3 regions of the Citrobacter enshiensis genome follow, and region 3 is predicted to be linked to each of the others. Evidence: predicted binding sites of a transcription regulator. Region 3 holds the regulator's gene; each other region holds the start of a gene.

Region 1 (7,323 bases), 2.1 Mb from region 3:
ACCAAACCGGTGCCGGTATTCGTCGGGTATAACTTCTGCGGCAACCACGGAGTGACGTTCGATCCTGCACTGCCTGTTTCCACGCAATGGGCGAATCCGCTGGTCTGTGGCAGCAAAGTCGACCCCACACAGGTCACGACGCTGCACAATACCTTCACCCCCGCCTCGCGCGGCGTGCGCGCCTATCGCTGGCCATTCGATGACATCGTGTCGCAAGGGTTTGGTGTTGCCACCCTGTATTATGGCGACGTCGTCGCCGATAACCCTGCTGATTTTCAACGCTTTATTCAAACCAGCCGTCCCGGCGAAGCGGTGGGAGACTATTCCGCGATTGGCGTCTGGGCCGGTGGTTTAAGCGCCGTCGCGGATTATCTGCAGACCCGTAAGGATGTCGACAGCGACCGTCTGGCGGTCATCGGTCATTCGCGGTTGGGCAAAACGGCGCTCTGGGCAGGCGCCAATGATTTGCGTTTTCGCTACGTCATCGCCAACAACGCCGGTGAAGGCGGCGCGGCGCTGGCACGCCGCAACTATGGCGAAACGCTGGCGTCAATCACCACCGATTTCCCTCACTGGTTCTCGGCCAAATACGCGAGCTATGCCAACAACATTGATGCGTTACCCGTAGATCAGCATATGTTGATCGACCTGATCGCCCCCCGCCCGGTGTATGTCGCCAGCGCGAAAGAGGATCAATGGTCGGACCCCAAAGGCGAGTTTTTATCTGTTGTGGCCGCCAAAAGCGTCTATCAGCTTTATACCGATGATATTTTCACGACCGACCAACAGCCAAAAACAGGACAGCCGTTACACAGTCGTCTGAACTATCACTACCGGGAAGGGGTTCACGATCTCTTTCATTACGACTGGCAGCAGTATCTGGACGTCGGTAAGAAATATTTGCAGGAAGAAACATCGGTGTCGAAGCGTTAAGTATGGGTTTTGTTACCTTCCCCTGACCGCAAGCCGGGGGAAGGTCTCAGGAAAAATGCCCAATGTTGCATTGGGCATTACTCAGGCAGTATTAGAGCCTGATTATTCGACGCCTTTGCTACGCAGATAATCTTCGTAGTTACCGGTGAAGTCGATCACGCGTTCCGGCGTAATTTCGATCACGCGGGTTGCCAGCGAGCTAACGAATTCGCGGTCGTGAGAAACGAAGATCAGCGTGCCCTGATACATCTCCAGCGCCATGTTCAGCGATTCGATAGATTCCATATCCAGGTGGTTGGTTGGTTCATCCATTACTAGAATATTCGGTTTCTGCATCATCAACTTACCGAATAGCATGCGCCCTTTTTCACCACCGGACAGCACCTTAGCAGGCTTTTTGATATCGTCCTGGCTGAACAGCAGACGACCAAGGAAGCTACGAACAACTTGCTCATCGTCCCCTTCCTGTTTCCACTGACTCATCCATTCAAAAACGGTCAAATCGTTTTCGAACTCATATTCGTGATCCTGCGCGTAGTAGCCAATTTGCGCATTCTCAGACCATTTAACGGTGCCATTATCCGGCGCCATGTCGCCTACCAGGGTTTTCAGCATGGTAGATTTACCCACGCCGTTGGCACCCAGGATGGCAATCTTCTCGCCCACTTCCAGCAGCAAATTGAAGTTTTTAAACAGCGGACCGTTATCAAAGCCTTTGGTCAACGCTTCCACTTCCAGCGCGTTACGGAACAGTTTCTTGTCCTGTTCGAAACGGATGAACGGGTTCTGACGGCTGGAGGCCTTCACTTCGTCGAGCTTGATCTTATCAATCTGACGCGCACGTGAAGTGGCCTGACGAGATTTCGAGGCGTTGGCGCTAAAGCGGCTAACGAAGGACTGCAGATCGGCAATCTGCGCTTTCTTCTTGGCGTTATCGGCCAGCAGACGTTCACGCGCCTGGGTTGCCGCCGTCATGTACTCGTCATAGTTACCGGGATAAACACGCAGCTCGCCGTAATCGAGATCCGCCATGTGCGTACAGACCATGTTCAGGAAGTGACGGTCGTGCGAGATAATGATCATGGTGCTGTCACGGTCGTTCAGCGTCTGCTCCAGCCAACGAATAGTGTCGATGTCCAGGTTGTTCGTCGGTTCATCGAGCAGCAGGATGTCTGGGTTAGAGAACAGCGCCTGCGCCAGCAATACGCGCAGCTTCCAGCCAGGCGCGACTTCGCTCATCGGGCCGTAATGCTGTTCTACCGGAATACCAACACCCAGCAGCAGTTCACCCGCGCGGGATTCGGCAGAATAGCCGTCCATTTCGCCGTATTTCACTTCCAGATCGGCCACTTTATAGCCGTCCTCTTCGCTCATTTCCGGCAGCGCGTAGATGCGATCGCGTTCTTGCTTCACTTCCCACAGTTCAGCGTGGCCCATGATCACCGTATCCAGTACGGTGAACTCTTCGAACGCAAACTGATCCTGACGCAGCTTACCAATACGCTCATTGGGATCGAGGGAGACGTTACCCAGCGTCGGCTCAAGGTCGCCGCCGAGGATCTTCATAAAGGTGGATTTACCGCTACCGTTCGCGCCAATCAGGCCGTAACGGTTGCCGCCGCCAAATTTGACGGAAATATTTTCAAACAGCGGCTTACTGCCGAACTGCATGGTGACGTTGCTGGAAACTAACACTGGCGTATCCTGAGAAAAATATGTGACAAACCGCATATTATGCCACAAGTATTAAAAAAGATCGCGTATTGTCAGGAGCAGGAACGCAGAACAAAAGGTCAGATCAAGGGAAAAATGTGATTTCGTACACATCTGATTTCCCTGTGAACCCGAATGCACATATAATGCGCTCCCAACACGACAGAATTCTCAACCCAATAGCCTGCCTGGCAATGAATCTCGCATAAATGAATATGAATATGAAATTGACAACGTTTTTCGCGGCGGCACTCGCAGTTGTTGGCTTTTGCAGCACTGCTTCAGCCGTTACGTATCCACTACCGACAGACGGTAGCCGGGTGATTGGTCAAAACCAGGTCATCACTGTCCCGGAAGGCAATACCCAGCCGCTGGAGTATTTTGCTGCCCAATACCAGATGGGTCTTTCCAACATGCTGGAAGCTAACCCGGGCGTGGATACCTTCCTGCCGAAAGGCGGTACGGTGCTGAACATTCCGCAACAGTTGATCCTGCCGGATACCGTGCATGAAGGTATTGTCATCAACAGTGCTGAAATGCGTCTGTACTACTACCCGAAAGGCACCAACACCGTTATCGTGCTGCCGATTGGTATTGGCCAGTTAGGTAAAGATACGCCGATCAACTGGACCACCAAAGTGGAACGTAAAAAAGCAGGCCCGACCTGGACGCCGACGGCAAAAATGCACGCCGAATACCGTGCTGCGGGTGAACCGCTGCCTGCGGTCGTGCCTGCCGGTCCGGATAACCCGATGGGTCTGTACGCACTGTACATTGGCCGCCTGTATGCCATCCACGGGACTAATGCCAACTTTGGTGTTGGTTTGCGCGTGAGCCACGGTTGTGTGCGTCTGCGTAACGAAGACATCAAATTCCTGTTTCAGAATGTACCGGTCGGTACGCGCGTTCAGTTCATTGATGAACCAGTGAAAGCCACCACCGAGCCAGACGGCAGCCGCTACATTGAGGTGCATAACCCGCTGTCGACCACTGAAGCTCAGTTTGAAGGCGGCGAGATCGTACCGATTACGCTGAACAAGAGCATTACAAGCATCACCGGTCAGCCTGACGTCGATCAGTCAGTCGTTGAACAGGCAGTACAGAACCGTTCTGGTATGCCGGTTCGTCTGAACTAATTCCATGAAAAAGGCCCGATAGCACTATGCTTATCGGGCCTTTAACACGCCAGCCAACATCCTGCCTAAGCGCTATCTCAACAGCAACAACCCATACCCTACCAACGCCGCCCATACCAACATCGGTAACGAATACAGATGGAAACGCCACCAGATGCGTCGGTCGTTTGCCATGCGTAATGCAATCAGATTTGCCAACGAGCCAGGTAACAGACCGAAACCGCCGATATTGACCGCCCATGCCAGCAACAGCGTAGGCGGTACATAGTTCAACAGTAGAATCGTCGTGGGCACGTTGCTGATAAATTGCGACAGTCCGATAGCCGTCAACCAAAGTCCAGGCCCGGAAAGCGTGCCGATATGGCCTGAAATCGCCTGCAACGCGGGAAGCTGGGTTAATAAATGCACGTCGATAAACATCGCCATAAACACCAGCAGCAACGTCCAGTCCACGCTGAGCACCACGCGACGCGCCAGTATCAGAAATCCTGCCGCCACAATTGCCAGTCCCCACAGCTCCTGCTTCAGCTCCAGCGCACTCAGAAAGACGATGTACAGTCCGAGACAGCTCCACACCAGCCGCGGCTGCCAGTCTGGCGAGCGCGTCCCGGTATGGTATTGCAGCGCTTTCGCCGGAAAACAGAACCAGCACAGCACCAGTAAGGTCAGCATCATTGCGACAGCGAGCGGCAGCATCTGCCAGGTAAAGGCGGTAAATGACAGGCCAGAACGCCCCCACAGCAGAATATTTTGCGGGTTGCCAATGGGGGTGAGCAGTGAACCGGCATTCACCGCCAGCGCTTCAAAAATGATCAGCCGATTAACCGGAATCGCGCACAGTTTTTTGAGGGTAATGGTGAGAGGGACTACGATAAACAACGCCACATCGTTGGTCAGAAACGTCGACAGTCCAGCGGCCGCCAGCACCATGAACATCGCCAGACGACGCTCGGTGGCAAACCGGCGGGTCATCCTGCGCCCCAGCACATCGAAGTAGCCGCTCAGTTCAACCCCTTTTGTCAGCAGCATTAAACCGCTGAGGGTAATAATGGTATGCCAGTCAATGGCAGCGAGCCAACGACGAGGCGAAAATGGCACACAAAGACTTAAGCCAATCCCGATAATCATCAACAACTGAAAAAAGCGATCGCGCCTGAGCGCTCGCAAAAAGGGAAGACTCATTCAGATGCGGTTCCGATTTTTTGTGTAAAGAACCGAAATGCCTCCAGCGTTTCCTGGCTCACGTGGTGCTCCATTCCCTCTGCATCACGGCGCGCGATATCCGCACTCACGCCCAGCACCAGCAGAAAATTTTCAACGATCTGATGTCGCTCACGGCTCTCCTGCGCCAGTTTCTCCCCTTCCGGGGTCAGGAACACCCCTCGCCAGGGGATCATTTCAATCAGTCCAACCGAGGCCAGTCGTTTAAGCATTTTGGCGACGGTGGGTTGTGAAACACCCAGTCGGGCCGCCATATCGACCTGACGCGCCTCCCCGACCTCGATGATTAAGTCGGAAATCAGCTCGACATAGTCATCAATCAGTTCACGACGGTGCGCTTCCCTGACCTGACGAAACCCCTCGACGTGTTCCTCGACATTCACTAATTGCGTCACTTTTTTTGTTGTTGGCGTACCTGCGCGACGACTCATTCTGCTTCCCCATGACTGTGACGCGTTGACTGTATCTGATGTAAGAAAATGCATTGTAAACCAGAGTTGCCCTGGCACAAAAAATTAACGTTTTAGCAATAGCTATATAATATAGCCTGTGCTATATCTGTATGTAATACAGTCATCCCTCAAGGATTGATGGGATCGAGAAGTCAGGAGGTTTATATGAACGAATTCAAGAGGTGCATGCGCGTGTTTAGTCACTCTCCCTTTAAGGTACGGTTAATGCTGATCTCAATGCTGTGCGAAATGATCAACGGCAAACCAGAGCAGGATAAACCCTCCTCACACTAACGCGGCGTCGCGGTACGCCGCTTCCTTATTCTTCTCTCCACCACAGTTAATTTTATCGTTTCAGCGCAAATACCCCTTCTTTTTGTCTGATTTGCTATCCCCTTCGCAAAACATTTTCGCTGTAGTAGTTGACCTAAACATGAGCAAGCTCTATCTTCTTGCAGCCCTGCATATATTGCGGCACGCAGATATCCTCTTCACGCACTCTCAGGCAGGCATTAACCCTTTGCGCCAGGGTAAGCACATGGCGTTTTTGTAATAGTGGCATATGAATTTAACCCTCAAAGACTCGCTTATTGCCCGCAGCCGGGTCATTAACCCGTGGACGGCCTTTTACTTTTTACAATCTTTGCTGATTAACCTCGCACTGGGTTACCCCTTTAGCCTGCTCTATAGCGCGGCCTTTACCTGCATATTGCTGCTGCTCTGGCGTAGCGCGCCGCGTACGCAAAAGGTGCTGGTCGGCGTGTGTTCACTGATCGCCGCCATGTATTTCCCGTTCGGTCAGGCATACGGTTCGCCCAACTTCAATACCTTGCTGGCGATGCATTCGACCAACGTGGAAGAGTCGACCGAGATCCTGACGATCTTCCCGTGGTACAACTACCTGGTGGGCGTCTTCATCTTTGCGCTGGGCGTGATTGCCATTCGTCGTAAAAAAGAGACCGAAAAGAAACCCTGGAATACGCTCAACAGCCTGTGCCTGCTGTTTAGCATCATCACGTTCTTTGTTGCCCCCGTACAAAACCTGGCATGGGGCGGCGTCTTTAAACTGAAGGATACGGGTTACCCGGTGTTCCGCTTCGTCAAAGACGTTATCGTTAATAACAATGAGGTGATAGACGAACAGGCGCGGATGGCGAAACTGGCCGGTATGAAAGACACCTGGACCGTGACAGCGGTCAAACCCAAATACCATACCTATGTGGTGGTGATTGGTGAAAGTGCGCGCCGGGACGCGCTGGGGGCGTTTGGCGGCCACTGGGATAACACCCCCTTCGCCAGCACGGTCAACGGCAATATTTTTATGGATTACGTTGCTGCGAGCGGATCTACACAAAAATCGCTTGGCCTGACGCTTAACCGTGTGGTGGACAATCAACCGCAGTATCAGGATAACTTTGTGACGCTGGCCAACCGAGCCGGTTTCCAGACATGGTGGTTCTCTAATCAGGGGCAAATTGGCGAGTACGACACCGCTATCGCCAGTATTGCGAAACGTGCTGACGAAGTGCATTTCCTGAAAGACGGCAACTTTGAAGCGAACAAAAATGCGCGTGACGAAGCGCTGTTAAAAATGACCGCCCAGGTACTCGAAACCGAGCATACGCAGCCGCAGCTTATTGTCCTGCATTTAATGGGATCTCATCCGCAGGCCTGCGATCGTACGCAAGGTAAATACGCGGAATTCGTGCAGTCAAAAGAGACGTCCTGCTATCTCTACACCATGACGCAAACTGACGACCTGCTACGCCAGCTGTACGACCAGCTGCGCAATAGCGGCAGCAGTTTCTCGATGGTCTATTTCTCCGATCACGGTCTGGCGTTTAAAGAGCGTGGAAAAGAGGTGCAAT
Region 2 (7,323 bases), 800 kb from region 3:
CGTCGCAAAACCGATCATAATGCCGGTCACAATGTTGCAGGTCAGAACGATAAACACCGCCGTGACCAAACCGGCCATCGCATCGACAAAATCAGTAAAGTCGATTTTGCCCACGTTGCTCAGCATCAGCAGGCCGACATACATCAGCGCTGGCGCTGTTGCATAGACCGGCACCAGGTAGGAGAGCGGGGAAAGGAACAGGATAAACAGGAACAACACGCCAACGGTAATGGCCGTCAGACCGGTTTTCCCGCCTGCTGCCGTACCGGCTGCTGATTCAATGTACACCGCAGCCGGGGCCGCACCGACCAGCCCGGAGAATACGCTGCTCAGGGAGTCCGTGGTCAGCGCTTTGCCGCCGTCGATAATCTGCCCGTCTTTATCCAGCAGGTTCGCCTGACCGGCGACCGCACGGATCGTGCCTGTGGCATCAAACACCGCCGTCATCACCAACGCCAGTACGCTCGGCAGAACAACAGGGTTCAGCGCCCCCATAATGTCCAGGCTGCCAATCAGCGAGTTACCGTTCTCATCGCTCAGAGAAGGCATGGCAAAAACACCGGAGAAATGCACGTTCGGGTCGAAGATCAGGCCAACAACGGAAATGCCGATGATGGTGAGCAGGATACCGCCAGGCACTTTCAGTTTTTCCAGACCGACAATCACCGCCAGACCAATCAGAGACATGATCACCGGGAAGGAATCAAAGTGACCCAGCGCAACCGGCAGGCCGTCCAGCGGGTTCTTAATGACCAGACCCACGCCGTTCGCGGCAATCAACAGCAGGAACAGGCCGATACCAATCCCTGTACCGTGCGCCACGCCTTGCGGCAGGTTTCGCAGGATCCAACTACGGATACCCGTTGCGGAGATTACCGTAAACAGGACGCCCATCAGGAACACCGCGCCAAGCGCGACCGGTACGCTGATGTGCTGGCCCAGCACCAGACTAAACGCGGTGAAGGCAGTCAGAGAAATCGCACAGCCAATGGCCAGCGGCAGGTTTGCCCACAGGCCCATCACAATCGAACCAACACCCGCCACCAGGCAGGTCGCCACAAATACGGCGGCTGGCGGGAATCCTGCTTTACCCAGCATCCCCGGGACGACGATCACAGAGTAGACCATCGCCAGAAACGTCGTTAATCCGGCAACCACTTCCTGACGGACGGTACTTCCACGGTGTGAAATTTTAAACCAGGCGTCGAGTGAACCGCCGGTACGCGCTGAAGGCGTAGACATAGAAAACATCCCCTGAGAGTTTATTTTTCGTCGATATGCGTGGTGGACAATCCACTGCCAGCGAAACGTCATCTCCATGTGCTACGTTTGCGACAATAGGGGTGTCGCAAAAAAGCAAACGTTTAGCTCCGCGCATAAAAAACGGGTAGTAAAAAAAAGCAAACGATTATCCAGCGATTCTACGGGGGTTTTCAACTGAACTTTGTCCCTTTTTACGCATTTCTTTTTAGAATGGCGAAGAAACAGACAATCGATGCGCAAACGTTATCGTCGCTGCGCAATCTGATAACAATTTTCGCCTGCATTGATTAAAACTCAACCAGTGGGATATTTACTCGCCCGGTATCTCAAAAGATCCCCCCTGATGAATCGCGCGTTGCCAGGCGGGTCGCGTTTCCACCCGTTTTTTCCAGGCGCTGATGTGCGTCAGGTCATCAATTCCGCTTCTGGCGAGCAGTGCAAACAGCGGGAAGCTCATTTGAATGTCCGCCATGCTGATATGATCTCCGGCAAACCAGGGACGTCTCGCCAGATGCGCATCAATATAGCGGGCGTGCGTTTCCAGTTGCGGATTGAGCCAGGCTTTTTGCACCCCTTGTCCCAGCACGCCACCCAGCGTACGCAACCCAAAGGGGACGGGATGTTTGCCGAGGCTAACAAAGACCAACTTCAACAGTAGCAGCGGCATCAGCGAACCTTCGGCATAATGAAGCCAGAACCGGTACTGCCGTTTCTGTTCGCTATCAACAGGTTTAAAGTGTCCTGCGCTGTCATAGGTTTCCTGCAAATACTCAAGTATTGCCCCAGATTCGGCGAGGATGGCGCCGTTGTCTTCAATCACCGGAGACTTACCAAGAGGGTGGATTTTTTTCAGCGCCGGCGGCGCCAGCATCGTCTTTTCACGCTGATAACGAATAATCTGGTAAGGCAGCGATAACTCCTCTAATGCCCACAGTACGCGCTGGGATCGGGACTGATTCAAGTGATGTACTGTCAGCATGGTTGCCTCCTGTTTTTCATTCCAATTAACTATAGAAAATTGTCGAAGATGACGTAAATATTTCGGCTAAAAAAGCGGCATTACACTGGCAAACCTGCGGTCGTGGCATACAATTACAGTATCAACACAGACCGGAACCTCCACCACGTGCTCGACTGAGGGGTGTTGACGTCGGGGGAAACCCTCCCGTGAACCAGCGGGATAGAGTGAAAGACAAAGACCGGAAACAAACTAAAGCGCCCTCCTGTGGCGCTTTAGTTTTGCCCTGTTTTTACGGGAGAGCGCGTTTTCCGTCCTGCAAAAGCGCGTAAATGACAGCCCCGATACACATCCCGCCAGCGGGTCAACATAAACCGTTTAATCATCTTCCAGCAATCGCGCGCCCGTTCCCTGCTCACCCAGCTGATCGCCAGGGTTACGCAATGGGCAGTCGCTACGTGAAAGACAGCCGCAGCCAATACAACCGTCCAGCTCATCACGCAACGCCTCCAGCGTGTGGATGCGTCGGTCCAGTTCCTCACGCCACTGCGATGAAAGCTGCCGCCACTCTTTTACACTCAATGTATGGCCTTCCGGCAGTACGCCCAGCGCCTCGCTAATGGTCGCCAGAGGAATGCCAATTCGCTGAGCAATTTTGATGATCGCCACATAACGCAACACATCGCGTTTATATCGTCGCTGATTGCCGCTATTGCGAATACTGCTGATCAGCCCTTTGCTTTCGTAAAAGTGCAAAGCGGATACCGCCACGCCGCTACGCTTTGCCACCTCGCCCGGCGTCAAAAGGGCTTTAATGCGGGGTAATTTCTTTTCCATAAATCGCTTTACCTCAAGTTAACTTGAGGAATTATACTCGCCCGCAGACAAAACGACGAATTGAACACTGAGAAAGAGGCAGCAATATGTCCCATCAGCAGATTATTCAAACCCTTATTGAATGGATTGATGAACATATCGACCAACCGCTGAACATTGATGTGGTCGCAAAAAAATCAGGTTATTCGAAGTGGTACTTGCAGCGAATGTTCCGAACGGTGATGCGCCAGACGTTGGGCGACTATATTCGCCAGCGTCGACTCCTGCTGGCCGCCGTTGAACTACGAACGACCGAGCGCCCCATTTTTGATATTGCGATGGATCTGGGATATGTGTCGCAACAAACCTTTTCGCGCGTCTTCCGCCGTGAGTTTGATCGCACCCCCAGCGACTACCGCCATAGCCTGTAGCATTACTGCTCGCGCTGCATCATGCTCGCGGGCGGTCGTTGTAACCATTGCATGAACTCTTGCGCCGATAGCGCTTTCGCAAAGTGCCATCCCTGACAATACTGGACGCCGCGCTTAAGCAGCCAGGTGACCTGCTCCGCCGTTTCCACACCTTCCGCAATGGTCTTCAGACGCAGGCTTTGCGCCATCTCAATAATATGTTCCGCGATAAGATGGCTGGTACTGTTGGTGGTCAACGTATCGACAAACGATTTGTCGATCTTCAGAATGTCGACATTCAACGAATACAGGTTGTGCAGGTTCGAATACCCTGTGCCGAAATCATCAATGGCAACTTCATAGCCTGCCTGACGAAACGCCTGAATCACCGGCGTCATTTTGGCTACATCAATAAATCCGCGCTCCGTCACTTCCACTTTAATTTGTTGCGCAAGCATCGAATGCTGGCGTGCTTTATCCGCAATGAACGCAATCAGGCGCGAGGAGTGAAAGTCGGAAGCCGAGAGGTTGATCGATATATACAGCTGGGGATGCCGCGCGAGGAAATGGCCCAAATCATTGAACACCCCTTCTACGACATAATCCGTAATCTGTTCGATCATGCCTTCTTTTTCTGCCAGTTGGATGAACTCCGTGGGGCTCATGACCTGACCTTCGCATCCCGGCCAACGCAACAATGCCTCCGCACCGACGCATTTTTCATTTTTGACATCAATGATCGGCTGGTAATGAACACAGAGTTGACGTTTATCAATCGCACGCTGCAGCAAACGGCGGGGAGAGTGATATTCCTGGCGGGTACGCCACCACATCAATAGCAGAATAATGCTACAGATAATGCCTAACGGCAGTGTCAGCGTGGCCTGGTGATACAGGTTCTGGTAAAAACGATCGCTTGAAGTCGAAACAATAACCGCAATCGGGCGTTTTGCGGAACGCACAATAGTGTAGAAACGATTGTCTTCCTGAAAAATTAATTTATCGCGACGTATCAGCGGCAGTAATTGTGCAACATTGGCCCACTCGCTGACCGAGAAAAATGATTCGGTGACCGTATCGTACACTCCCCAGGCCAGAGACTGATCGTCAGACATCACTTCGCTGTAAGATAACGGATTTATCACCGCCACATAGTTTCCCCTTTGCATATACGTCATTTTATAGCCTGCAAAAAAAGGGGTATCACGATAGTAATAAATAGCGGTATCTGGTTTTCGTTGATAATCGGCGGAGGGAATAATATAAGGGCTGGCGGGCGCCATAACGGTCGAACATAAGAAATGTTCGCCCTGAGCATAAATTAGCTCGCTAATATACAGGCGGCTACGAATAATATTCAGCATGCGTTGCTGATGCGCGGAAGTGCACGCTTTGCCATGATACTGTTCTGCTGCATCACGCGCTAAATCAGCCTGTAAGATCACCAGCTCTGTTTTATCTAACGCCAGCTGTGCAAAAGAGTGAAGCTGGTTATGCGTTTCTGATACCGCGCGTCCCTGAGCGAACCATAGCGCCAGCATCACGGGGAGCAATGCCACCATAATTGTTCCGAGGAACTTCAGCATCTTGCTGCGCGCACTACGATTCATTTCAGCCCTATTTCCCTGCAGTATATGTGCCCGTCATCATCAAGGCTGGATGTTCTGGCTCAATAATTCGAGTTGCAGGACCAGGCGTAGTGACACGGCACGTAAAAGCGAACCCAGGCACTAACAAAACGCAATGACCGGGGTGAACGAATGCAGCCGTAGCACATGCAACTTGAAGCACGTCGAGTCTATAACAAACAGGTGATTAAATTGCATGAATCTATCAACATTAGCAACAGACTTTTCTTAGTAAAGGTCTGATATTGACGGATGAAGATAATATTTTCCCGTAAGACAAACTTAAAGTTACGCTTATTTTTATTAAGGAATACGCACCCCGACAAGGATTCGGATTTGTCTTAAAAAATAACAAGCGTGTTTTTAAAAATTTCGTTAATTTTTCTGAATGGTTAATTTTACTGAAAATATAAAAGAGTAATAAAGATACATCTTTATTTTCCAACGCTTGCCGCTAAATAATTTGAGTAACCGCGCATACAACCTGAAGCATGACCACCAGAAAGCCTCTTCTCGCCATTTACCACACATTTATTATGGTTATAAAACAGACAAAAAAGGGCGCTTTACGCTAGCGGACAAATAACTCAATGTGATATAGTTCACAAAAATAATGAAACAGAAACGACGTTTCATTAAGTCTTGTTCTCAAAGCCCGCCGATAGCCAGAGTGCACCACGTCTCCCGTGAACAGCACCGTGCTGTCCAGGGCAGCAGCTACTCTCAGAGGATTTGTTTCATGGCAACCATCACCACTGGCGTGGTTCTTCTTCGCTGGCAATTGCTGAGCGCCGTGCTCATGTTTTTAGCCAGCACGCTGAATATTCAGTTTCGTAAATCAGACGCGATTGGGCTGTCAGTCATCAGTAGCGCTCTTGGCGTGGTCTCCGCCTGTTGGTTTGCAACCGGTCTGCTCGGTATTACTCTGGTGGATATCTCGGCCATCTGGAGCAATATCGAATCGGTGATGGTGGAGGTGATGAGCCATACGCCACCCGAGTGGCCGATGGTGTTAGTCTGACGTTGAGAAGAGCCTCCTCCGTGGAGGCTTTTTATTAGGCAATAAAAAACCCCCTGTCTCGACAGGGGGTTGCAGAAAACACGTTACCGTATTAACCCATACTTATCAGAACGGGATGTCGTCATCGAAATCCATCGGCGGTTCGTTAGACGGTGCTGGTGCAGACTGCTGCGGACGAGACTGCGCGCCGCCGCTGAACTGATTGCCACCCTGAGGCTGTTGAGGCTGACCCCAACCACCCTGCTGCTGACCGCCTGCCGGAGCACCGCCGCCCTGACGGCCACCCAGCATCTGCATGGTGCCACCCACGTTAACCACCACTTCCGTCGTGTATTTTTCTACGCCGGACTGATCGGTCCATTTACGGGTGCGCAGCTGACCTTCAATATAGACCTGAGAACCTTTACGCAGGTATTCGCTGGCCACTTCCGCCAGTTTGCCAAACAGCACAACACGGTGCCATTCGGTCTGCTCTTTCATCTCACCGGTCGCTTTATCACGCCAGGATTCGGAAGTAGCCAGCGTAATGTTGGCAACTGCGCCACCATTCGGCATATAGCGTACTTCCGGGTCCTGGCCCAGATTACCGACGAGAATCACCTTGTTTACGCCTCTGCTGGCCATGATCGTGTCTCCTGAAAAACGTTCTTAATAAGTGTAAGCGCGGGATTGTAGCATTTCCAATAGCGCTTTTACTACGTTGCGAGGTCGATTCCAGTCAACAACCTCAGCCAGACATTGTTGCACAGACACCTGCGTTTTGCATTCCAATACTGGATATCCACTCAGGCTTTATTGTGTCATAATTAACCGTTTGTAGTCACCGGTGGCTCCATGCGACCGGGCAAAAAGCGTTTAATCCGGGAAAGGTGAATGGATAAGATCGAAGTTCGGGGCGCCCGCACCCATAATCTCAAAAACATCAACCTCGTCATCCCCCGCGACAAATTAATTGTCGTGACCGGGCTTTCGGGTTCTGGCAAATCCTCGCTCGCTTTCGACACCTTGTATGCCGAGGGGCAGCGTCGTTACGTTGAATCCCTTTCCGCGTATGCGCGTCAGTTTCTGTCGCTAATGGAAAAGCCGGACGTCGACCATATTGAGGGGCTGTCGCCTGCCATCTCAATTGAACAGAAATCGACCTCCCACAACCCGCGCTCTACGGTCGGGACAATTACCGAAATCCACGACTACCTGCGTCTGTTGTTCGCCCGCGTCGGTGAGCCG
Region 3 (7,323 bases):
CACTATGGCGTGACACCGGATATTCTGACCAGCGCCAAGGCGCTTGGCGGCGGTTTCCCGGTGAGCGCCATGCTGACCACGCAGGAGATTGCCTGTGCGTTTCACGTCGGTTCTCACGGTTCCACCTACGGTGGTAACCCGCTGGCCTGCGCGGTTGCTGGCGCTGCGTTCGATATTATTAACACGCCAGACGTGCTGGACGGCATTCAGACGAAACGGCAGAAATTTGTTCAGCATTTGCAGAAAATTGACGAGCAGTACGATGTTTTCAGCGACATTCGTGGGATGGGACTGCTGATTGGGGCAGAGTTGAAGCCGCAATATCAGGGACGAGCGCGTGAGTTTCTTTATGCGGGAGCGAGTGCAGGTGTGATGGTGCTGAATGCCGGTCCGGATGTGATGCGCTTCGCCCCCTCGCTGGTGGTGGAAGAGGCGGATATCGATGAGGGAATGCAGCGTTTCGCGCAGGCCGTCGCGAAAGTCGTTAGCTCTTAATATCCCGTAACCGACGGCTGAGCCAGATCCCGTGGTGAGGCCGTTGACGCCAGGCGACCGACGAAATGGTGTGCATGGTGTTCAGGTGGCCCAGTATGCGCTGCAGGTGTTGTTCCAGGGTACTTAATGGCCCATGGGAGAGCATCTCTGGCGCTTCCAGAATATTCACATCGCCAGAGCTGCCCGGTCCGTCATACTCCAGACGCTGCTGGCAGCGCTGGAGCGCAATTTCACACGATTCCAGATAGCGTTGCGCAAGGTCTGGCGTCAGCATCGTATGTTCCCGCGCCAGCGTTGTCATCGCATTGATGTGCTCGACAATAAACTGGCTGTGCGTCACCCACAGTTTCATATCTGCCAGATAGTGCGCGTTAAATCCGGGTTCCTGCATGGACTGATTCAGCGAGTTGTACAGCGTGTTGTGCGCCTGATTGACACGCATACGCTGATACGCGAGCGGCGTTGCCTGTGGATTGTCGCTGAGGATCAGGCGTATAGCTTCCTGGTCGGCTTCCAGCGCGTCGTGGGCGTTTTTGCGCAACAGACCGCTCTGCCACTGCGGCCAGAGCCAGACCGTCCCGCCAAACGCGATCAGGCAGCCAATCACCGTGTCAATAAACCGCGGCACAATGTACTGCTCGCCGTTTAACGTCAGCAATTGCAGGGTATACACCGCAGTGACCGTAAACCCGACCGTTGCCCAGCCGTAGTTTTTACGAATGATCAGATAGCTCACCAGCGTAATGACCAGCATGCCCGCCAGTGTGAAGCCTTCGGGGATGTGGAAGTGTAGCGTCACGCCCGCAATCACCAACCCGACCAGCGTGCCCGCCGAACGGTGCAGTATGCGAACCCGCGTCGCACCGTAGCCGTTTTGCGTTACAAACAGAACCGTCATCAGGATCCAGTACGGTTTTGGCAGATGTAACGCGCTCCCCATCAGACTGGCGATACTCAGCATGACGCTGATGCGCCCGGCATTTCGCAGTGCGGGCGATTTGAATGACAGATAGTTTTTTAGCGCCGGGATCAGCGGGAGTCGACGCTGTTTATCCGCCATCAGGTCACGGGCATACAGCGGGCGTTGGGTCCGCAATACGCGGGCAATGCGGCTAAAGTGCCAGTAACAGAACTGACCCACCGGGTTATCGGGATGCTGGTTGGCAATTTTCTCGAGCGCGCCAATCTGCTTTTCCATGGAAAAGCGAGTCGGCAGGCGGTGATACAGAATATCATCCGCCAGGATGCGTAAGCGCGCAGCGACCGTTTGCGCGTTCCAGCGAATCACCTGCTCTGCATGGCTGCGTTCGACCAGCTTTTGCACCTCTTCCGGCTGATGCAGGCTGACGGAGATATGTTCCTGTAAGTCCAGCGCTTCCTGGAAGGCCCGCAGCAGGCGTTTATATTCATTATTGTGATGCGCCGACAGCATGTGCATTTGCTGGTAACACTGGGTGATGAGATCCACCGCTTTCTGTTGGCGTACCAACAAGGGCGGCAGCGCTTTTTCAGGATCGGCGTGCTGGGTGAGCAGGCTGTATTTGGCTTCGCAGTAGTCGGCCAGCTCGCGGTACAACAAACTGAGCGACTCGCGTAGCGGTTGTTCACGCCAGAGCCAGAACCAAAACCAGTTAAAAAGCCCGTACCACAGGGTGCCCAGGGCATAGATCAGCAACGGTTCCCAGACGGGCATGTTACCGGCCAGGCTTAGCGTGAAAATGGCGGCGATAAGCGAAGCCGGCAGGAGTCGGGCATGCAAGGCGCTGAGTTCCGCCGTCACGCCAAGAATCAGCGTTAACCCCGTCAGAATCAGCGGCAGCGGTATTGCTTGCGCGAGCAGTAGCTGCATGACCAGGCTGCATCCGGCAAACAGCGATGCGCCAATGACTAAGCGTTTGAAAAAGCGTTTGTGGGGGGTATCAAGCCCGGCAATGTTGCAGCAGGCGGGAACGAGAGAAAAGAGCAATCCCAGATGCAACTGACCAATGATAAGACCAATCGCCACAGGCAAACACAGCACCAGCGTTTGCCGCAGTGCGTAGTTGATTTCAGGATGATAGATCAGTCTTCGCCACATCGGTGCCAACAAAAATGGCGCATTACAGGGTAATGCGCTATTTCGACGGGGTTAACGAGTGCCGTAGACGACGATGGTCTTACCGTGCGCTGAGATCAGGTTCTGATCTTCCAGCATTTTCAGAATACGACCAACGGTTTCGCGAGAACAGCCAACGATCTGACCGATCTCCTGACGGGTGATTTTGATTTGCATGCCGTCCGGGTGAGTCATCGCATCGGGTTGTTTCGCCAGGTTCAGCAGAGTCTGAGCGATACGACCGGTTACGTCGAGGAAGGCAAGGTTGCCGACTTTTTCGGACGTAACTTGCAGGCGACGAGCCATCTGGGAAGACAGGCGCATCAGAATATCCGGGTTTACCTGGATCAGTTGGCGAAATTTTTTGTAGGAGATTTCAGCGACTTCACAGGCCGTTTTTGCACGTACCCATGCACTGCGTTCCTGGCCTTCTTCAAACAGGCCTAATTCGCCAATGAAATCGCCCTGATTCAGATAAGAAAGGATCATCTCTTTCCCTTCTTCGTCTTTAATCAGCACTGCCACTGAGCCTTTAACGATGTAGTACAACGTTTCTGCTTTTTCACCCTGGTGAATCAGCGTGCTCTTCGACGGGTACTTATGAATGTGGCAATGAGACAAGAACCATTCGAGAGTCGGGTCTGTTTGCGGTTTGCCAAGCACCATGCGCGGTTATCCTCTGTTATAAGCTGTCTCCAGAGCCAGAAAACGACGCTGTCTCTGGGGTTGCCAAAATATGCTTCCCGCTGCCAGGGAAGGGGGCTGCTAAAAATGTACTGCAGCCTGTAATGTGATGTCCTCTGCATACATGCAGTACGTCAATGTATTACTGTAGCATCCTGACTGTTTTAGCATAGCTTTCGCCGTGTGTCTCCTGGTGTCTCGCTTCAGCATGATGCAGGTCGCCTTCCATTGCGAGATTTGTTATGTCCGCGTAATCTGTCAGGAAAATTGAAACATTGGAGTTACGAAATATGCAAGCGCGTGTGAAATGGGTCGAAGGGTTAACCTTCCTGGGAGAGTCTGCTTCCGGCCACCAGATTTTGATGGATGGTAACTCCGGTGATAAAGCGCCGAGTCCGATGGAAATGGTGTTAATGGCCGCGGGTGGCTGCAGTGCGATTGATGTGGTGTCTATTTTGCAAAAGGGACGCCAGGACGTGACCAACTGCGAAGTGAAGCTCACTTCTGAGCGTCGTGAAGAGGCGCCGCGTCTGTTTACGCATATCAATCTGCATTTTATTGTGACCGGCAATGAACTGAAAGATGCCGCCGTTTCGCGAGCTGTTGATCTTTCTGCAGAAAAATATTGTTCCGTTGCGTTAATGCTGGAAAAAGCGGTGAATATCACGCATTCATATGAAGTGATTGCCGCGTGATCTCACGTTGCCGGAGGGCGTGACGCTTATCCGGCAACGCTGCATATTATTCGATTTTTTTGCCTTCCATCAGTCGCTGAACCAGCGGCAGCATGATCAACTCCATTGCCAGTCCCATTTTGCCGCCCGGCACGACTAATGTATTGATGTGTGAAATAAATGAGCCCTGAAGCATCGCCAGTAACCAGGGGAAATCGATCCCTTCCAGATTGCGAAAATGAATAACGACAAAGCTTTCGTCTAATGACGGGATGCCTTTTGCCGCGAAGGGATTCGAGGTGTCCACAGTGGGCACGCGCTGGAAGTTAATATGCGTACGGGAGAACTGCGGGGTGATAAAGTTGATGTAATCATCCATGGAACGGACCACCGAATCCATCACCGCTTCGCGGGAGTGCCCACGTTCGCCAGTGTCGCGGATCAGTTTCTGTATCCACTCCAGGTTAACGATCGGTACTACGCCAACCAGCAAATCCACATGGCGCGCAACGTTATGGTGCGGCGTCACTACGCCGCCGTGCAGCCCTTCATAGAACAGGACGTCGGTCGGTTCGGGCAAGGGTTGCCATGGCGTAAAGGTTCCCGGCACCTGATTCCACGGTACTGCTTCATCGTAGGTATGCAGATATTTCCGCGACTGGCCTTTGCCCGCTTGTCCGTATTCGCTGAACGTTTGTTCCAGCAGACCAAAATCATTAGCTTCGGGGCCGAAATAACTGATATGTCGCCCGGCGTCCCGCGCTTTGCGGATCGCCATGTCCATTTCCGGGCGGGTATAGCGATGAAAGCTGTCGCCTTCCACCTCGGCGGCGCGCAGATTTAACTGTGCAAAAATTTTACGGAACGCGAGGCTGGTGGTGGTGGTCCCCGCGCCGCTGGACCCTGTTACCGCAATCACCGGATGTTTGGCAGACATAACAACTCCATGAATAAACACTCGTTTTAGTATAGTCGGCCCTCAGCGGCGGATTACTCGTGCAACTGTTTTCTGGGCATGATGTTGACCGTTTCGTGGAGTTCAGACCACACCAGAACGGCCTCGCCGCGCTGTAGTTGACGTTTGACGTCGGCGACTTTTTGCGCAAGCGAACGCTCATGTTCACCATAATCGGTGCCTTCGCGCAATACAAAGCTTTCAATCAGGTTATCCAGCGTTTCAGCGGACAACTCCTGCCAGGGGATCATCATGATTATGCTTCCAGATACGTGGTGAGCCAGTCAGGGATGCGCGATTCAAGCCACATTTCCGGGCGGCGCAGCGTCCCGCCGATAAAGCCGACGTGCCCGCCATGCTCGGTTAACTGATACTCAACCTGCGGCGGCAGATTCTCGGGGTTCGGGATCACATGACTGTCCATAAACGGATCGTCTTTCGCGTGAATAATCAGCGTGGGTTTGGCGATCTGATTGAGCAACGGCATGGCGCTACATTGACGATAATAGTCTATCGCATCAGCAAAACCGTGAATTTTGGCGGTAATAAGATCATCAAAATCGCGGATACGCCGTATTGCTTTTAGCTGCGCCAGGTTGACAGGGAGCGTGCCGGGATAGGCCGCCAGTTTGCGTGACGCGTTGGCTTTGAGCAGATTGAGCAGATAGCGCTGGTAAACGCGCGAAAAGCCTTTTTCCATGTGATAGCTGCAGGCTTCAAGCACGAAAGGCGCGGAGACAATCACTGCCGCATCGATCGGAATATCCCGACCTTCTTTCGCCAGCAGACAGGCCAGCATATTGCCGCCGAGTGAATAGCCAACCGCAGCGGTGGGAACACGACCAAACTCGCGTTGTAACCACTGTAAAAACCAGGTGCCGTCTTCCGTCTCCCCGGAGTGATAAATGCGATTCAGGCGATTGGGTTCGCCGCTGCAACCGCGAAAGTGCATCACGACACCCAGCCATCCACGCTTTTGTGCGGCCTCGATGAGTCCGTGGGCATACGGGCTGTTCAGACTACCTTCAAGACCATGAAACACCACCAGACGCGGTTTGTGTTTCGCCTGATGCGGATCTTCACTCCATGCCAGATCGACAAAATCGCCATCGGGTAATTCCAGGCGTTGCCAGTGTGGGCTGAACTGCACTTTACGGCGGATCAGTCGTGGGAGCATCGTTTGCAGATGGCGATTGCTGATGCCGCGCATCGGGCGGAACTCATACGAATCAGCGTCGGTCGGGGTCATTTCTGTGGGGGTGATTTCAACCATAGCACCAGAGCAATTAATCATCGGGAAGAATAACTATACCGCGCACACGGCTGGCAGGTTAGCCAATATGTGATTTTACGCTTAGTCAGTCAGGAGGTTACGTGAGAAAAGATGGATGTCCACCCCGGGTTTTCGCCGCCAGAGACGGGCTTTACGCGTTCCTGTCGCCGCACTTTCCCCCGTCTCTTCAAACATGCCCGACGCCTCAAAACGGCGAATCAGACTTTTACGCTGAATCGACTGACCGAGGATCACTTCGGTCGCCTCCTGCAACTGGCCATGGGTAAACGACGCCGGCAGACAGTAAACAGGCAGTAACGAGTACATCGTTTTTTGTCGTAAGCGATGCAGGGCTGATGCAATGATGTTCTCGTGGTCGAACGCCAGAGGATATTCGGTAAGCTTGTCGATCGGCACCCAGCGGGCGTCGCTAACGCTGGCGATATGCGGCTCGCAGTCCACCCAGGCGATCAGCGCAAACCAGGCGACGGTCAGGCTCCAGCCGCGCGGGTCGCGGTCCGGTCCGGAGACGGTATCCAGTTGTTCCAGCCATGAAGGGGAAACCCCTGTTTTTTCTGTCAGCTTACGTAGCGCCGTTGCGCGGGTGGAATCATCGCGTGCCATATCAATAAAGCCGCCAGGTAATCCCCAGCGCCCTTTCTGCGGCTGCTTTGCCCGTTCGACCAGCAGTACGCACAGCGTTTGTTCATGCAGGGTGAACAACACGCTATCCACTGTGACCAGAGGGGAAGGAAAGCGGCTGGCATCGTACTGGTTCAGATAGTCGGCTTCGGTTGTCATAAGGCACTCACGGTGATTTGGAACGTTCACAAGTGTACCAGCACGACATCAGGCGGCAAGGTGCGTTTTTTCTCATTACTTATCAGGTGATTATCTGTCTGTAAAAAATAAAGCAATTTTGTACTTGCTTAATATGTGTCTTAAGGACATTATTAATGTTGTCACAGGGACACAATTAAGGGCGGGATGAAATATGAGCGCAAAATTGACATTAACGTTGGACGAGCAGGTCTACGCCATTGCCAGCGGTGTTTTTCCGGATGGCGCCGTCTGGCTGAAGGTGACGGAGACGTTACCGTCCTCCGCCCGTCTGATGCGAATTCGTGCGGTGGCGATGCGTGATATG

The links. The regulator CRP, encoded in region 3, controls carbon source genes, mostly activating them, when cyclic AMP is high. The targets are predictions, from matches to a motif close to ATGTGANNNNNNTCACAT.
Region 1: P2W74_RS15470 (ABC-F family ATPase) is a predicted target of CRP. The motif match lies at 2,743-2,760, and genes of this name have one in related genera.
Region 2: P2W74_RS21405 (YjcB family protein) is a predicted target of CRP. The motif match lies at 5,666-5,683, and genes of this name have one in related genera.

Annotation. Positions count from the first base shown of each region.
Region 1 is NZ_CP119862.1:3,215,999-3,223,321, forward strand. It holds gene P2W74_RS15465 (glucuronyl esterase domain-containing protein) at 1-933, shown strand, start outside; gene P2W74_RS15470 (ABC-F family ATPase) at 1,036-2,628, opposite strand; gene ldtB (L,D-transpeptidase) at 2,862-3,782, shown strand; gene P2W74_RS15480 (anion transporter) at 3,855-4,964, opposite strand; gene mntR (manganese-binding transcriptional regulator MntR) at 4,961-5,434, opposite strand; gene mntS (manganase accumulation protein MntS) at 5,621-5,749, shown strand; gene P2W74_RS15495 (phosphoethanolamine transferase) at 6,018-7,323, shown strand, end outside.
Region 2 is NZ_CP119862.1:4,486,687-4,494,009, forward strand. It holds gene ghxP (guanine/hypoxanthine transporter GhxP) at 1-1,242, opposite strand, end outside; gene P2W74_RS21385 (glutathione S-transferase family protein) at 1,574-2,242, opposite strand; gene soxR (redox-sensitive transcriptional activator SoxR) at 2,600-3,058, opposite strand; gene soxS (superoxide response transcriptional regulator SoxS) at 3,145-3,468, shown strand; gene P2W74_RS21400 (EAL domain-containing protein) at 3,471-5,057, opposite strand; gene P2W74_RS21405 (YjcB family protein) at 5,815-6,096, shown strand; gene ssb1 (single-stranded DNA-binding protein SSB1) at 6,202-6,720, opposite strand; gene uvrA (excinuclease ABC subunit UvrA) at 6,970-7,323, shown strand, end outside.
Region 3 is NZ_CP119862.1:367,154-374,476, forward strand. It holds gene argD (bifunctional acetylornithine/succinyldiaminopimelate transaminase) at 1-495, shown strand, start outside; gene P2W74_RS01650 (YccS/YhfK family putative transporter) at 485-2,572, opposite strand; gene crp (cAMP-activated global transcriptional regulator CRP) at 2,624-3,256, opposite strand; gene P2W74_RS01660 (OsmC family protein) at 3,565-3,969, shown strand; gene P2W74_RS01665 (phosphoribulokinase) at 4,016-4,885, opposite strand; gene P2W74_RS01670 (YheU family protein) at 4,939-5,157, opposite strand; partial or broken gene P2W74_RS01675 (hydrolase) at 5,160-6,222, opposite strand; gene P2W74_RS01680 (NUDIX hydrolase) at 6,258-6,977, opposite strand; gene prs (ribose-phosphate diphosphokinase) at 7,171-7,323, shown strand, end outside.